DNA from 3 places in the Nonomuraea sp. NPDC046570 genome. Region 2 is predicted to be linked to each of the others. Evidence: riboswitches for the same ligand, from Rfam matches in the RefSeq annotation. Region 2 holds a riboswitch; each other region holds the start of a gene.
The links. Region 2 has a riboswitch for cyclic di-AMP ahead of ABZ911_RS26035 (serine hydrolase). Riboswitches for the same ligand answer to the same signal wherever they lie in the genome.
Positions count from the first base shown of each region.

Region 1: another riboswitch for cyclic di-AMP. It lies ahead of ABZ911_RS28995 (hypothetical protein); the one in region 2 lies ahead of ABZ911_RS26035 (serine hydrolase).
Region 3: another riboswitch for cyclic di-AMP. It lies ahead of ABZ911_RS04470 (C40 family peptidase); the one in region 2 lies ahead of ABZ911_RS26035 (serine hydrolase).

Region 1 covers NZ_JBEYZF010000022.1:23,799-27,063, forward strand. Annotated here, with positions in the region: gene ABZ911_RS28985 (DeoR/GlpR family DNA-binding transcription regulator) at 1-49, shown strand, start outside; gene galT (galactose-1-phosphate uridylyltransferase) at 46-1,116, shown strand; cyclic di-AMP (ydaO/yuaA leader) riboswitch at 1,182-1,321, shown strand; gene ABZ911_RS28995 (hypothetical protein) at 1,327-2,280, shown strand; gene ABZ911_RS29000 (GAP family protein) at 2,417-3,109, opposite strand; gene ABZ911_RS29005 (MmcQ/YjbR family DNA-binding protein) at 3,181-3,265, opposite strand, start outside.
Region 2 covers NZ_JBEYZF010000018.1:27,176-30,440, reverse strand. Annotated here, with positions in the region: gene ABZ911_RS26050 (NAD(P)-dependent oxidoreductase) at 1-112, shown strand, start outside; gene ABZ911_RS26045 (IclR family transcriptional regulator) at 109-885, shown strand; gene ABZ911_RS26040 (hypothetical protein) at 882-1,790, shown strand; cyclic di-AMP (ydaO/yuaA leader) riboswitch at 1,946-2,086, shown strand; gene ABZ911_RS26035 (serine hydrolase) at 2,098-3,015, shown strand; gene ABZ911_RS26030 (ABC transporter ATP-binding protein) at 3,129-3,265, opposite strand, start outside.
Region 3 covers NZ_JBEYZF010000002.1:184,841-188,105, forward strand. Annotated here, with positions in the region: gene ABZ911_RS04460 (NYN domain-containing protein) at 1-220, shown strand, start outside; gene ABZ911_RS04465 (NlpC/P60 family protein) at 352-1,281, shown strand; cyclic di-AMP (ydaO/yuaA leader) riboswitch at 1,544-1,701, shown strand; gene ABZ911_RS04470 (C40 family peptidase) at 1,776-2,264, shown strand; gene ABZ911_RS04475 (hypothetical protein) at 2,372-3,169, shown strand; gene ABZ911_RS04480 (M48 family metallopeptidase) at 3,181-3,265, shown strand, end outside.

The DNA.
Region 1 (3,265 bases), on a different contig from region 2:
ACTCGCGGAACGGGCCGGAGAACTGATCATCGCGGAGGACCGTCAGTGAAGCGCAGCGTCGCCCGGCTGGCCGACGGCAGGGAGCTCATCTACTTCGACCGGCGCGACGACGCCGATCGGAGCATGCTCGACGAGCGCGAGCCGAGTCCTCGGCCGCCCGCCTCCGAGCTGCGCTACGACCCGCTCACCGAGGAGTGGGTGGCGATGGCGGGACACCGCCAGGGCCGTACGTTCCTGCCGCCCGCCGACGAGTGCCCGCTGTGCCCGTCCCGCCCCGGCCACCTGACGGAGATCCCGGCGCCGGACTACGACGTGGTGGTGTTCGAGAACCGCTTCCCCTCCTTCTCCACCAATCTCGGGATTTATCAGGATGCGGGGGGGCTTAGTGAGGTTCGGCCGGGAGTGGGGCGGTGTGAGGTGGTGTGCTTCACCGCGGAGCACTCCTCGTCCTTCTCCCAGCTGTCCGAGGCGCAGGTGGGGCTCGTCATGGAGGCGTGGGCGGACCGTACCGCCGAGTTGTCCGAGATCCCGGGCGTGGAGCAGGTCTTCTGCTTCGAGAACCGCGGCTCCGAGATCGGCATCACGCTGGCCCACCCGCACGGGCAGATCTACGCCTACCCCTATGTCACGCCGCGCACCCGGCAGCAGCTCGCCGCCGCCGCCCGGCACACCGGCGGCAATCTGTTCGCCGACATCCTGGCCGCCGAGCGGGCCGCGGGCGTCCGGGTGGTGGCCGCCAACGAGCACTGGACCGCGTTCGTGCCCGCCGCCGCGCGCTACCCGTTCGAGGTGCACGTGTACCCGCACCGGCAGGTGCCCGACCTGGTCGCGCTGACGCCGGAGGAGCGCGCGGCGTTCGGCCCGCTGTACACCGGCGTGCTGCGGGCGCTCGACGGACTGTTCGGGGTGGTCATGCCGTACGTCTCCGCCTGGCACCAGGCGCCCGTCCGGGAGGGTCGTGACCTGGCGTATCTTCACCTGGAGCTGTTCAGCATCCGGCGGGCGCCGGGGAAGCTGAAATACCTGGCGGGCTCGGAGTCGGCGATGGGCGCGTTCGTCAACGACGTGCTCCCCGAGGAGGCGGCCGGGATGATTCGATCACAGGTAGATCACTAATTGGTCGCAGCTTGGACTCGCGTGACCAGCGGTTTACTACTAATATCCCTCTCGCACCGACTGCCACAGTCGTGCCGCCTAATCCTGGGCGTGCGCCCCAGGAGCCGGGGACCCATGCATCTGGGGTGAATCCACTTCGGTGGTAGGGCAAGCCTTCTCCCGCCCGAACCCGTCAGCTAACCCGGTCGGCAGAAGGAGAGGAGCTACGTGGTGGCCCAGTCCCCCACGTCCCTGGCCGCCGGCGTGCTCGTCGCCGCGGCCCTGGCCTTCGGCCCGGCCGCCCCCGCGGTCGCCGCCCCCAAACCGACCGAAGCCGAGTTGCGTGCCGAGCTGAAGAAGCTCAACAAGCAGGTCGACACGCTCATCGAGACCTACAACGCGAGCCGGGTCGACCTGACCGAGGCGCGCGGAGACGAGAAGACGGCCAAGCGACGCCTCACCGAGGCCCAGCAGGAGCTGGTCAAGGCCGAAGGACAGGCGGCGCAGATCACCCAGATGCGCTACCAGGCCGGCGACGGCGGCCTGCCCGCCCTGCTGATGTCCACGAGCCTCAGCAACGCCGTCCTGCTGGAGCAGCTCAGGGCCGAGCAGAACGCCGTCGTCGCCACCGTCACCGCCACCCGCGACGCCAGGAAGCTCGCCGCCGACCAGGCCGCCTCGCTCACCGTCAAGATCCGCGACGACTCGAAGAAGGTGGCCGGGCAGCGCGCCGAGGCCGAGGACCTGATCAAGGACATCGAGAAGAAACTCGAAGACCTCATCCCGTACGGCTCAGGCCGTAACTCCGACGGAAGCTGGGCCCCCCAGCTTCCGTCCGGATCCGACAACATCACCCTGCGCACCCGCCAGATGCGGGAACTCCTCAAGAAGACCTTCACCTTGCCGCACGAGGTGGGCTGCTACCGCGTGGACAACAGCGGAGAGCATCCGCTGGGGCGGGCCTGCGACTTCATGTTGAGCACCGGCGGAAGCACGCCGTCGGCCGTCAACCAGACCCTCGGCGACCAGATCGCGGCGTGGGCGGTCAAGAACAAGGACAAGCTCGGCGTCAAGTACGTGATCTGGAAGCAGCGCATCAACCAGGGCTCGGGCTGGCGCTCCATGTCCAACCGCGGCAGCATCACCGCCAACCACTACGACCACGTCCACATCTCCATGCACTGAACGCCCGCGGTCCCCTGGGCCCTGGCGATCACGGCGAGCGCCCTCGTCGTGATCGCCCTGGTGGCCGGCGCACGCGGCGGCCGAACGAGCGCTGCGCATGGTCATGGTCGGCGCCTCCCTCACCGGCTGACGGCGGTCAGGCGGAGCCGGTGAAGAACAGGGACACGGCCGCGTCCCGGGCCAGGAGGAAGCCCACGATCGCCACCGTCCAGCTCACCATCGAGGCCGCGTTCCTGGTCATCCACCCGCGTAGCCGTACCAGCTTCGGCTCCAGGCTCTCGCGGGCGACCGCGCGCAGGGCCAGCAGGAACAGCGGGGGCAGGATCATGACGAGGACGTAACCGCCGAGCACCGGGATCCAGGTGGCCGCGGCCAGGTCCGAGGCGGTCATGATCCCGACGGCGGCGAGGTACGGCAACATGGTCGCGACCTCGACCAGCCCGGCGGTCAGGCCCAGCAGCACCATGGTCCGCGGCCCGCCGATCTTCGGCTCGAACGTCCGCGGCGGTTTGCCCAGTTTCGCCCGCCGCTTGGGGTCGAGCCGGAAGCTCAGCAGGAACAGCCCGACGCCCAGGGCGAGCTGGAGCCAGTACACGGGCGGGCTGCGCAGTGCGTCGCCGTAGTTGTCCAGCAGGGTCGACAGCCCGAGCATCAGCGCGACGCCGACCAGGTAGTAGAACACGGCGATGGTCGCCAGGTAGATCAGCAGGCGCGACACCTGCGACCGCTCGGCGGCCAGCAGCAGGTACACGGGGATGCCCAGGGTGCCGAAGCTCGTGCTGTCCACGATGGCGAGGGCGGCCAGGGCGAGCAGCAGACCGATCGACATACTCAGATCATCCCGGCCCCCGGGATGCCCCTACTCCGCCTGTACGCCGAAACAGGCGTACATCTTTGTGACTACAGCCGCGCCACCAGGCTCTTCGGCGCGACCATCCGATAGGCGTCCGTGACGATCTCGGCGACCTCCGGCCAGTCCACCTGC
Region 2 (3,265 bases):
GACCCCGTTCCGTGAGGCCATCCGCGCGGTGGGCGGGGTCGCCGACCGCGCGATGGAGTCGGGGATGCGCGAGGAGATCGAATCCTCGACCCGCCGAAGGGAGATCGTGTGACGGAGGAGGCTCGCTACCGAGCACTGGCGCGCGGGTTGCGGATCCTGGAAGCCGTCGCGGACGGCCGCGGAGGCTTGACCGTGACCGAACTTGCCGAGCTCACAGGAACGGACAAGAGCTCCGTCTCCCGGCTCGTCGCCACGCTCGTCGACCTGGGCTTCCTCGCCCGCCTCGACAACAGGCGCGTCGTCCTGACCGGCCGGGTTCTGAGCCTCGCGAAAGGGTTCCAGAAGCAGTACAACCTGAGCGAGATCGCCCGGCCGTACCTCCAAGAACTCTGCGATGTGGTCGGTGAGACCGTGATCCTCACGATCCGCCAAGGCGACTACACGGTCAGCATCGAGCAGATCGATCCGGAGCAACCGTTCCGGATGGTCCCGCACATCGGGAACCTCGCCCCGTTACACGCAACCGCCGCAGGCCGCGCCATCCTCTTCGCCCTTCCGGTCGTCGAACAGCACCGCATCCTCGACGATCTCCGCGACGCCCCGGTCGAGCATCCCGAAGTCCGGCTCGACCGCGAGAGCTGGGCACGCGAGTTGGAGCTCGCCCGAACGCGAGGGTTCGTCTGGATCCCGCGAACCGACGACGTAGAACGCGTCGCAGCGCTCGCCCAGGACCGGAACGGCCTCCCGCTCGCGGCCGTGTCCATCTACGGCCCGAAGTACCGCATGCAGAACCGCGTCACCGAGCTCGGACGCGAAGCGCGCGCGACCGCGGCGAAGATGTCACGCGCGGCATACGGGATCCGCGCACGCGAGCACAGCCGGTGACCGCTACTGAACCCGCCACCATCGCGTGGGGCGGCACTCGCGCCACCATCGATCCCATCGGCGCCACCCTCACCGGGCTCCGGCTCGGCGACGAGTCGATCCTGGCGGGCCCCGGCCGGGTCGCGCCGGAATTGGGCCACCACGGCGCGGTCCTCACCCCCTGGCCCAACCGCCTCGCCAACGGCAGGTACGAGTTCGCGGGGCGCGCCTATCAACTCCCTATCAACGATCCGGCGTACGGCCACGCCCTGCACGGCCTCGCGTTCGACCAGCTGTGGGCGCTGGAGCGCCGGAGCGCATCGTCCGTCTCGTTCGGCCGCGTCGTAGGAGGGGTCGACGGGTATCCGTTCCTTGTGCGCGTGACCGTCACCTACACGGTCACGGCCACGGGTTTGCGCTGCGACGCGGCGTGGGTCAACATCGGCGATCAGATCGCTCCGTTCGGCATCGGGTTCCACCCCTACTTCAGACCGGGACCGTCGCCGCTGACGGATTGGATCCTGAAGCTCACCGCGCCAAGCTACCTCGAGACCGACCCGCTCTCGGCTCTCCCCACCCGGCGGCGTCTCGTGGACAACTCCGGGTTCGATTTTCGAGAGGGCCGCGCGCTCGGTCCAGATCGGTTCAGCGTTGCGTACGCGGTGGCTCCCACAGAGGATGCAGGAGACATCACACTCTCCGATCCGGCCGGTTTGACCCTCACGATCCGCACCTCCCCAGCATTCCGCTGGATCCAGGTGTTCTCAGGCGACCTCCCAAGCAAGCACCTCACCCGAACTGGTGTCGGGATCGAACCACAGACCTGCCCGCCGAACGCGTTGGCGACGGGAACGGATCTGATTGTCCTCCAACCCGGCGAGTCCGGCTCGGCAGCATGGTCTGTGGATGGAGCGCCCTCGGACTGATTCACAGGCTCTCAGGCCGTCATCAGTGACTCTTCGCCATTTGCACGATTTATACCATTTTGGTACTTTTCGGGCATTGTGCTGCGAACCATCGACACGTTCGTTGCCATTTCATTGCCCGGACCGCGCGTCGCCTGAGGCCACCACCGCAGGACGACACTCGGCCGCCGAGTCCGTATCCACGGAGCCGGGGACCCACTTCCCCTGGGGTGAATCGGACGCAGCTCAGCTGCGCCGTAGGGCACTTCCCAGCCCGAACCCGTCAGCTAACCCGGTAGGCGGCATGGAAGCAAGGAGCAACCCCTTCATGCCCACGCATCTCAAGAACCGGCTGAGCCACGCGCTGCTCGGCGTCGTCATCACCGCAGGCGCCGTCACCTCCGTCGCCACTCCCGCACAGGCCACCCCCCAAGCAGGCTCCGTCGTTTCGCCGGACTCCCGTTCCCACGTTCCAGCCGTCGCCCCGGACGCCCCAGCGGTGCTCGGCCGTGCGGCCCACCTGATCGACGCCAAGACCGGCAAGGTCCACTTCAGCAAGAAGGCCGACCTCCGCACCCCCGTGGCCAGCATCACCAAGGTGATGACCGCCTACACCGTGCTGAAGGAAGCCAAGCCTGCGGACGTGGTCGAGGTCACCTCTGCGGATGTGCGCTACGCCTCGAAGGGTGGCGCCTCGGTGGCGGACCTGCGCGCCGGCGACCGGCTGACTGTGGAGACCCTGCTGCATGCCCTGCTGCTGCCCTCCGGCGCGGACGCCGCCCACGCGCTGGCCCGCGCGTACGGCCCCGGCGTCGACGCGTTCACGGCGAAGATGAACGCCAACGCCCGCGAGCTCGGCATGAAGGACACGCTGTACGTCAACGCCGACGGGATGCCCGCCAAGGGCGGCGGCTACTCCACCGCACGTGACCAGGTGCGGCTCGCCCAGGCTGCGCTGGACAACAAGACGATCAGGAAGGTCAGCTCCACCCAGTACCATTCGGTCCCCGCGACGGCGGAGCACAGCGCCTACTCCTGGCGGAACACGAATCGCCTTCTCCGCACCCCGGGCGCCGTCGGCCTGAAGACCGGCTACACGCGTGCCGCGGGCTACACCCTCGCCTTCGCCGCCGATGGTGACGGCCGTCGGCTGGTCGGCGTGATTCTCGGAGAGACCAGCTCCAGCCGCCGCTTCGAAACGGCTCAGGCGCTCCTCGACTGGGCGGCGACCAGCAGGCAGCCCTGACATGTGAACGGCATGCGCCGGGCCGGAATCCTTCGCTCACTGGCCGGGCCGGGTGATGACGGTTTATGTCCGGGGCGGGGTTCTGATCCCGCGAACCGGCCCCCAGCATTCTTCTAGGACACCCCCTGATAACCGCTGGCCTGCAGGGTGAACAGTCTCGCGTACTCCCCCGCCGCCGCCATGAGCGCCTCGTGCGTCCCGCTCTCGATGATCTTCCCGTCGGACAGGACCACGACGAGGTCGGCGTCCC
Region 3 (3,265 bases), on a different contig from region 2:
CGCCCCCGTACAGGTCGTCGCCCCACGCGGGGTGCGGGTGATGTTCAGCGCGCCGGGCGAGATCGCCGACGATCTGATCCGGCAACTCGTCCGGGCCGAACCGCAGGGCAGGGCCATCGCCGTCGTCTCCTCCGACCGCGAGGTGGCCGAGTCGGTGCGCCGGATGGGCGCGAGGCCGGTGTCCTCGGCGCTGCTGCTGCGGCGGCTCGGCCGAGCATAGGTCACGAATCAGGCGATACGGCTCGCCGAGGGTCGCCACTTCTGTACTATTTCGCCCCAGGTATGATCACTGGGAGGGCGAGGCTTGTGAGGTTTGGCCGGGTACCTGCTGCCGCGGGTCTCGCGATCGGGATGCTGCTGACGCTGCCGTTGAACGGCGCCGCGGCCGATCCGAAACCGACCATCGCCCAGGCCAAGCGGAAGCTGGCGAAGCTCAACGACCAGGCCGACAAGGTCGTCGACCGCTACAACGGCGCCACCGACCGGCACGCCAAGGCCAAGAAGCTCTACGCGAAGCTCAACGAGAGCTACAAGACCAAGCTGGCCACGGTGAAGGACCTGCGCTCCTCCCTGGTCACCCTGGCCGTCGACTCCTACCAGGTGGGCGAGGTCACCTCCTGGCCGGCGATGCTGGGCAACGGCGACCCCACGGCGATGCTCAGCAGCCTGGCCATGGCCGACCAGATCGCGTCCGAGCGGGCCCAGACGCTGGCCGCCTTCGACCAGGAGAACCGCGCGCTGAAGAGCGAGCGCGACAAGGCCAAGCTGGCGCTCGCCGAGGCCGACAAGTCGCGCGACGAGGTCCTGGACGAGAAGGAGAAGGTCCTCAAGCTCATCAAGGAGCAGAAGAAGCTGCTGACCCGCCTGGGCGCGTACCGCAAGGGGAACCCCAACAGCACCGGGATCAAGTACACCGGCTCCGCCTCCGGCAACGCGGCCTCCGTGCTGAGCTTCGCCTTCGCCCAGGTGGGCAAGCCGTACGTGTTCGGCGGGACCGGGCCGGGCGGATGGGACTGCTCGGGCCTCACACAGGCCTCCTGGCGCGCGGGCGGCGTGTCGCTGCCGCGCACCACCTGGTCGCAGTGGTCGTGGGGGGCGAGCCGCAAGGTGTCCATGGACGCGCTGCAGCCCGGTGACCTGATCTTCAGCGAGGGCCTCGGGCACGTGAGCATCTACGCGGGCGGCGGCAAGATCGTCCACGCGCCGCAGACGGGCGATGTGGTCAAGGTCGCCACGCTCTCGTCGTACGGCAGGCGCATCGTGGGCGCGATCCGCCCCTGAAGCCCGTGTGACTAACGTGACACAAGGGACCTGACTGGCCGTGTGAACCTCCCCATGTGACCAGGGTCACATTAGGGTAACGGAACCCCAGGGCCACCGGGGATCCACCACTTTGCTCGCCTCCTGACACTTGACCGACGCTTTGCCAGGCCATGACGCGCCGAGTACCTTCTGGCTCCGCGGCGAACAAGCCATGGCGTCGCACGAATCAAGATCCGCCGGTCACCGCCACCGAGGCGAGAGCCGTACCCCGATTGAGCGGGGCGGTGACCTGCCGAATCCGTGCGGCCAGGAGCACGGAGCCGGGGACCCACCAGATCCCAAGAGGGATCAAGGGGTGAATCGGCGCCCAGCGCGCCGTAGGGCGACTTCCACGCCCGAATCCGTCAGCTAACCCGGTAGGCATTCGTGGAAGTCTCTAGGAGACGATTCTGTCTACCTCCCTGCACGAAACCCGTCTGACCCGCCTTGCCCTCAGTGGCGTCGCACTCACCATGACGGTGACCGCCGGAGGGTTCGTCCTTCCCGGCACCGCGGCCCAGGCGGCGACGACGAAAACGGCCACAGCTTCCGCGGACGGCTCCGTGAAGTCCGCGAAGCAGGCCAGAACCGCTCGGCAGAAGGCGAGGGCCGGCAAGGCCGTCGCCATCGCCAAGGGCCAGATCGGCGACCCCTACCGCTACGGCGGCACGGGTCCCGGCGCCTTCGACTGCTCAGGTCTCGTCCAGTACGCCTGGAGCAAGGCCGGGGTCAAGATCCCGCGCGTGACGCACAGCCAGTACGCACGCATCAAGAGGAAGGTCTCCTGGGGCAGCCTCAGGCCCGGTGACCTGATGTTCTTCCGCGGGCGCGGCCACGTGGGCATGTACGTCGGCGGCGGGAAGATGGTCCATTCGCCGAGCACCGGCAAGACGGTGCGGATCGAGAAGCTCAACCGCTGGCGCAAGGCCTCCTTCGCCGGCGCGGTCCGTCCCGGCGGCTAGCCTGCCGGCCGCACGACCCCGGAACTCGGCGTGAGCCCGGGGAGAGCGCCCCGGCCTCCCGCGACACGGAGGCCGGGGCGTTCGCGTCCTGCCACTACGATCGGGACGTGTCCGTGCAGGTGAGCCGCAGAGCAGCGCTGGCGGCCGGGCTCGCGCTGCTGGCCGGCGGCTCGGCGGGGCGCGCCACACCGCCCGAGGCGCGCGGCCTCTGGGAGGGCGGCACCCGGATCGTGTACGGCAGCCGCTCCCTGATCGTCGGCCATCCCGGCGCGGACCCCGGCCTGCTGCGCGACCTGGCCTCCCGGGCCGACGCCGCGGGCCGTACCGTCGCTGAGCTCTTCGGGCGACCGCCGCGCCCGCTCGTCGTGGTGCCCGACACCACCGCGCGGGCGGCGGCGCTGGCCGGGGCGGGCGCGGTCGACGGGCTGGCCGCGCTGGCCGACGGTGACCGGGTGATCGTCGTCCCCGGCGCGTTCTCCCGCCTGACGCCCGCCGGACGCGGCGTCGTGCTCGCCCACGAGCTCACCCATGTGGCCGCGGGCGGCGGCGAGGTGCCCGTGTGGCTGCGCGAGGGCCTCGCCGACTACGTCGGCTACCGGGACGCCGGGCTGCCCGTCCCGGTCGCCGCCGCCGAACTGGCCGCCGAGGTGCGCGCCGGCAGCCCGCCCCGCGACCTCCCCGGCCCCGCCGCCTTCGCCCCCGGCGGGGTACGGCTCGCGCAGGCCTACCAGGAGGCGTGGCTGGCCTGCCGGCTCCTCGCGGGACGATTCGGCGAACAGGCCCTCGTGAGGCTCTACGGTGATGCGCGGGAGCGCGGCGTCTCGGCCGCGCTGTCCACGCTCGGCCTGTCGGTGGCCACGCTGACGGCGGCGTGGCGCGAGTATGTGCGCAGGGAACTGGCGTGAGGGAGCGGCGGATGGTCGATCAACGGCGGGCGGAACGGCGGCAGGCGGGTCTGGTGCTGGCCCTGCTCGGCGCGGTGATCCTGGTGGTGGTCGCGC